2 regions of the Alteromonas infernus genome follow, and region 2 is predicted to be linked to the other one. Evidence: predicted binding sites of a transcription regulator. Region 2 holds the regulator's gene; the other holds the start of a gene.

Region 1 (3,421 bases), on a different contig from region 2:
TCTACTGTGTAGCGAAATTGGCAGTGAAGGCCGTAACTTCCAGTTTGCCCACCATTTGGTGTTGTTCGATTTACCCATTACACCTGATTTACTGGAACAGCGCATTGGTCGACTCGATCGAATTGGCCAAACGCAAACAGTACAAATTCACGTACCGTATCTTGCTAAGACCGCGCAGCATGTGTTGTTAGATTGGTACCATGAAGGACTAAACGCATTTGAGAAAACCTGCCCGACAGGCTCTGGCGTGTTCGATGACGTTAAACCGTTGCTTGTTGGTGCATGCTTACATCCCGATGATATAAGCGCTTGTGATGAACTTATCAATATGAGCGTAACGCTGAACAGCCAGCTTGTAGCGCAGTTGGAGGCCGGACGAGATCGCTTACTAGAGTTAAATGCCTCTGGTGAAGGGCGCGTAGAGCAGTTACTCGAAGACATTGTTACCCTTGATAGCGAACAAGATCTATCGCGCTTCATGGGCCGCGTGTTCGACGCTATCGGTGTACAGCAAGAAGAGAAAGGCAACGACTGCTTTATTCTTATGCCTACCGAGTCTATGGTGAGTCAGCTTCCTGGCCTTAACCCTGAGGGAATGACAGTCACCTACAAGCGCCGTGTGGCAACAACCTTAGAGAACGTGCAGTTTCTTAGCTGGGACCACCCTCTTGTTCATACCGCCATTGACGTTATCCTTACGGATGTTCACGGCAAGAGTAGCATGGGCTTTATTGCTGAGCCGTCGCTGCCAAAAGGCGCATACTGGATAGAGGCGTTATTTGTTCTTCATGCTCAAGCGCCAAAAGCGCTGCAGCTTAGCCGTTTCTTACCGCAGACGCCGGTACGCGTATGCTTAGATGCCCAAGGAAATGCGTCTGACCTAAGCTTCGATGTGAAACGTAAGATTGGACGTAAAATTTCAGCGCAGCTATTGAAAGCCCTGCAACAGCCACTTGAGTTGGCTATTGAGAAGGCGCGTAAGCTTGCCCACCAGCAGGCCAATCAAAAGCAGCACGACGCGTTGAATACCATGCACTTGACCTTGGGCGAAGAAATTCAACGTTTACGCGACTTACAAAAGCGCAATCCAGCGGTGCGAGACAGTGAAATTGAGTTCATTGAAACTCAAATGAATGCCCTTGATAAGGTAATTCAGGAAGCTGATGTTCAGCTAGATGCGTTGCGAATTGTGGTAAACAATCCGTAACGCTCCTCCTTAACGGCTACTTATAAGTGACACAACGCAATGGCTAACCCGAGCTTTGTTTATAACCCACCAATGACGCCTTATCTTGATATTTTGTATCAGGATGAGGATATGGTGGTAGCACACAAACCCAGCGGGCTATTGAGTGTTCCCGGTAAAGCACTAGAACACCGCGACTCTCTGATTAGCCGTGTTAACACTGTGTACCCCACTGCTACCGTGGTACACCGGTTAGATATGGCCACTTCGGGTATTTTAGTACTGGCACTTAACAAAGACAGTCATCGCCATATCTCTAAGCAGTTCGAGCTTCGGCTAACCCAAAAACGCTATTTCGCGCGGGTTCACGGCCATATAGAGGAAGATTCGGGCGAAGTAGACTTACCCCTTATCTGCGACTGGCCTAATAGACCAAAACAAATGGTGGACTTCGAACGGGGCAAAAAAGCCATTACGCGGTTTGAAGTCATTGAGCGTGCCACTGACGATGCAGCGCGCCGCTATACCTTAGTGGCGTTATATCCCATTACAGGGCGCTCACACCAACTACGGGTACACATGCTAGCCTTGGGCCACCCAATCTTAGGTGACCGGTTGTATGCTCATGACGAGGCGCTTAGTATGGCCCCTCGCCTTCAACTTCACGCTGAAAGTTTAAGCTTGACTCACCCAACATTGGAAAAGTGGTTACATTTTAAAACCCCTATCCCGTTTAGCCATTATCGCCCGAGCGCCCTTTCTATTGATAGAGACTAGCGTTAATTTGCCTTTTACTATGACGTGCCCCCCCGTTATTCTTTTTAACCATTGCTATAGTTTTTACTTAGAGTGCCGATAACTGTTTCAGTTATTGGTACAAACGAAGCAACGGGTAAAGCACCAGTTAATGGGTAGAACTAAAAGGTAAATCTCTCTTCTATGAAAAGGCAAACTATCCTTCTGTTATTTGCTGTCATCGTATCCCTCTTACCTATGACGGCGCACAGCAACTTTCTGAAAGACGTGAGTAATGCTTACTTACCTGGTGAAGTAAGAACAATCATGGTGGGTGAAGGCGAAGCACCGATCATTGAAATAGGGGCCAAAACACCACTGCCTCTTGGTACAGCCATAGTTCTTACCGAACCTTTCCCATCTAGCCTCACACTTTCACAAGGCAATAGCCTTGCCGATTTGCTCGCAGAAAAAGGCTGGAACGTAGTCATTAGCCCTTTTCATTTACCCGTAACACCCAGTGAGCCAATAAACGAAGATACGATTCCTGGTTCTTCGAATGAGGGTGATAGCGCGCCTTCATCACAACCCAATGAGATACACCCTCGTAGCAATCAACTCACACAATACCTTAGCTTCGAAATGACCGTTACTTCGCTCACGCTTCAACTCAGCGCGTTGAATAATTATTTACAGGACCGAGGCGGCTATCGCATGGTAATAGCCCAAGGCATGCTTGCCACCACATTTTTGTCTGCCACAGAACAACAGCCCGCCTTAGACCCAGATACATTCATTGCCATATCGCCCTTTTGGCCCGAAGAGTCAACCAATAACTTAGTAATAGAAACCATGGCTCAGGCCAACTACCCTGTCCTAGATGTTTCTCTTAACAACTTTAATGATTGGGAGAGCAATACCACATTAAAAAAGGAAAATTAGAGCAAAAAACGCACTAAAGTTGCACTACCGGCAAATAAATATTCCAAATAATTCTTTAACCTTTAGTATAAGAGATATTCACAAACCCCCACAAATTCAGATGGTTGCAAATAGCGCCATAGGCTGGACTCGCCACTTGGGCTGGTAATTTATTCACCTACCGATTAGGCTAAATTAGCACCCAAAACAGTTACCTAAGTATTTCAGACAAAATAATACCCTGCCCTGGCACGTGGTAACTGCGTTATAGACTATAATATTTCATAGCAAACAGAGACGGTTGAATTACTTGTGAATGTTCAAGATTTTGTAGACAACAAAGCAAAGCAGCTGTGTTTCTATTTGAGAGCATTTTGGCAAGGAGAGCTTCCTATCGAGGAGATCGAGCTATTTTTCTGGGATAGTATGGAAGAGTGGGGCCAAATTGAATACACGTTAACCCAGCCCTATACACAAAAAGAACGGGTGTTTTGGCATGTACTTCATCAAGTGCATTACTGGAACGAAGAGAAACTGACAAAAGATCAGTTTCTCATTGATGAACTTAATAACTGCGTC
Region 2 (3,421 bases):
ACAATGAACGAGACGCATGGGTGTATCTTCTTAACCTATTGGCTAATCGCATAAATGTGACAGGAAACGATATACTTAGTGCGCAAGGTGCAGTTGCCTTAGTCGGACCGACGGGCACAGGTAAAACAACGACGGTTGCAAAACTAGCTGCTCGCTATGCACAAAAGTACGGTGCAGATTCAGTAGCAATGATTACCATAGATACGTATAGAATTGCGGCCTATGAGCAGCTCGCGACATACGGAAAAATTATTGGTTGTACGGTGAGAAAAGCGCAGACTAGTGAAGAACTTGCGGATTTATTATTCCAACTTCGTCATAAGCGTCTAGTATTGATTGATACGGCAGGGTTTAGCCAACGGGATAGCCGTTTAATTAAACAGATTAAGCAGTTTGATAATGGTCAAATGCCAAAAGTTAAAAAATATTTGGTAGCGCAGGCAAATACACAATATCCTGCCCTACAGCGCATCATTAAGGCTTATGATGATATCGAACTAAGTGGCTGTATTTTCACAAAGTTAGATGAATGCTACTCTTTAGGAGAGGTATTGAGCGCTGCAGTTGAATATCAACTGCCGGTTAGTTATGTCACCGACGGTCAGAAAGTACCTGAAGACATTAAGATTGCGGAGGCAAAATCTTTAGTTTCTGCCGCTGCAAAGCTTTATAAAAAGTACGGTTTGAATCATACTAGTAGCAACAACGCAATTAAAACAGCATAAGCAGTATGATTGACGACCAAGCGAGTAGCTTAAGAAAAATGAAGCAATCACGGTTAATCAAAGTTATCGCCGTCACCGGAGGTAAAGGTGGCGTAGGTAAAACAAACATTACGCTAAACACCGCTATCGCTATGGCGAAGCAGGGTAAGCGAGTTATGGTTCTCGACGCCGACCTCGGGCTGGCGAACGTAGACGTAATGCTAGGTTTGCGGGTTGAGAAAAACCTTTCCCACGTGCTATCTGGCGAGTGCACGCTTGATGAAGTGTTAGTCACCGGCCCCCACGGTATTAAAATTGCGCCTGCCACCTCTGGCACGCAATCAATGGCAGAATTATCGCCAACGCAGCACGCGGGTCTTATCAGAGCCTTTAGTGAATTGCGTTCGCAAATCGATGTACTCATCGTAGATACCGCGGCCGGTATTTCAGACATGGTGTTGAGTTTTTCAAAAGCTTCTCAAGACATCATGGTAGTGGTTTGCGATGAGCCCACCTCGTTAACTGACGCCTATGCCTTAATAAAGATTCTTAATCGTGAGCACGGTGTATTTCGCTTTAAAGTTGTGGCGAATATGGTTCGCGATGTACGGGAAGGTCAGGAATTATTTAGCAAATTAAGCAAAGTGACAGGGCGTTTTTTAGATGTTGCACTAGAATTAGTGGCAACCGTACCTTTTGATGAGAATATCCGCAAAGCCGTGAGAAAACAAACGGCTATTGTTGATGCGTATCCGGGTTCTCCCGCCGCTGTTGCGATTACTCAGCTTGCGAGTAGAGCCCTTACGTGGCCCATTCCGGCACAACCGGGCGGTCACCTAGAGTTTTTTATTGAACAACTCGTTGCAGAAAAAGCAGTAGGAAGTCAGCGTTGAACAGCAAGGCCGCCGCTTATCGTCAACAAACCGATAAATCGCAGTTAGTCGAACGACATGCGTCATTGGTTAAGCGCATTGCGCATCACTTGATTGCGCGATTGCCGGCCAGTGTTCTTGTTGATGACCTGATCCAGTCGGGTATGATTGGTTTGCTAGAAGCTGCGCGTAACTTCGACGGGTCGAAAGGCGCGAGCTTTGAAACTTTCGCAGGCATTCGCATTCGTGGTGCTATGTTAGATGAGATACGTAAAGGCGATTGGACCCCGCGTTCAGTACATAGAAATGGACGTGCTATTACCGAGGCTATTTCACAGGTAGAGAGCGAAACAGGCCGCGATGCGAGAGATTCTGATATTGCTGATAAGCTTAATGTAAGCTTGCAGGACTATCACCAAATGCTTAATGAGGTTAATGCGGGAAAGCTGGTAGGTATTGAAGATTTAGGTGTGTCGGAAGATGTAATTACTACTGAGCAGAGTAGAGGTAGTGATGCGCCGCTTGAAGATTTAATGCAAGGCGCGTTTCAAAAAGCGCTTGCCCATGCCATTACGACATTACCTGAACGAGAAGCAATTGTTCTTTCACTGTACTATGATGAAGAACTGAACTTAAGAGAAATTGGCGAAGTTCTTGATGTTAGTGAGTCAAGAGTCAGCCAAATTCACAGTCAGGCCATGTTAAAACTCAAATCACGAATGAAGTCGTGGCAAGCTGACGAAGAATAGAAATTAATAACAATTAACCCCTCATTGGAGGCTATTTTGGACAAAAGCATGAAAATTCTTGTGGTTGACGATTTTTCAACCATGAGACGTATCATCAAAAACCTGCTTAAAGATTTAGGTTTTTCTAACATCCAGGAAGCGGATGACGGAAGCACTGCATTGCCTATGCTGCAGCAAGGTGATTTTGATTTCGTTGTTACCGATTGGAACATGCCAGGAATGCAAGGTATCGATTTGCTGCGCGCAATAAGAGCCGACGACAAACTTAAGCATTTACCTGTACTAATGGTAACTGCAGAAGCGAAAAAAGAGCAAATTGTTGCCGCTGCACAAGCGGGCGTTAACGGCTATGTCGTTAAACCATTCACCGCTGCAACTTTAAAAGAAAAATTAGATAAAATTTTCGAACGTTTAGGTTGATCCAGACGCTCACCAGATAAATGAGGTTTACTGGATGACAACGAATGTAAACGTTCCAATTTCGTTAGAAGAGGCCAAACAGCTTGTCACCTATCTGGAAGAAGGTGACAACGCGTCTGCTAACGCTCTACTTGAAGCTGCCTCAATGAAGGAAAACGTTGAGCTATTTGCTGAAGTAGGAAAGTTAACGCGTCAACTCCATGACGCGTTAAATAATTTTCAAATTGACGACCGCATCAAAAACTTAGCTACCGACGATATTCCCGATGCACAATCCCGCCTAACCTACGTAATTGAAGAAACCGAAAAAGCAGCTAATACTACAATGGACGCTGTGGAAGCGAGTATGCCGATAGCGGAAATGCTGTCGGCGCGTATCGAAAAAGTGATGCCTGAGTGGAAAAAGCTCATGAACCGCCAAATCGAGTTGGGCGAGTTCAAAGCGTTATGTGCAGATTTAGACGAATTATTGGAAGACGGTTCGCTTCAGTCAGCTAAACTTACACAGTTACTTACCGAAGTATTGATGGCTCAAGGCTATCAAGACTTAACGGGTCAAGTTATCCGTCGCGTTATCGACCTTGTAAAAGAGGTAGAAGATAGCTTAGTTAATATGCTAACCATGTTTGGCGAGCGCGAAGGTGAAGAACAAACTAAACCATCTAGCGTTAAGGCC

Evidence for each region. The regulator FliA, encoded in region 2, starts transcription of late flagellar genes. The targets are predictions, from matches to a motif close to CTAAAGNTNNNNNNNNNNNNGCCGATA.
Region 1: ACX5J7_RS04050 (DUF3530 family protein) is a predicted target of FliA. The motif match lies at 2,018-2,044, and genes of this name have one in related genera.

The regions. Positions count from the first base shown of each region.
Region 1 is NZ_CACSIG010000017.1:43,895-47,315, reverse strand. Features, by position in the region: partial or broken gene rapA (RNA polymerase-associated protein RapA) at 1-1,207, shown strand, start outside; gene rluA (bifunctional tRNA pseudouridine(32) synthase/23S rRNA pseudouridine(746) synthase RluA) at 1,247-1,963, shown strand; gene ACX5J7_RS04050 (DUF3530 family protein) at 2,126-2,863, shown strand; gene ACX5J7_RS04045 (hypothetical protein) at 3,155-3,421, shown strand, end outside.
Region 2 is NZ_CACSIG010000031.1:177,545-180,965, forward strand. Features, by position in the region: gene flhF (flagellar biosynthesis GTPase FlhF) at 1-725, shown strand, start outside; gene ACX5J7_RS08235 (MinD/ParA family protein) at 731-1,597, shown strand; gene ACX5J7_RS08240 (RNA polymerase sigma factor FliA) at 1,594-2,325, shown strand; gene cheY (chemotaxis response regulator CheY) at 2,362-2,745, shown strand; gene ACX5J7_RS08250 (protein phosphatase CheZ) at 2,780-3,421, shown strand, end outside.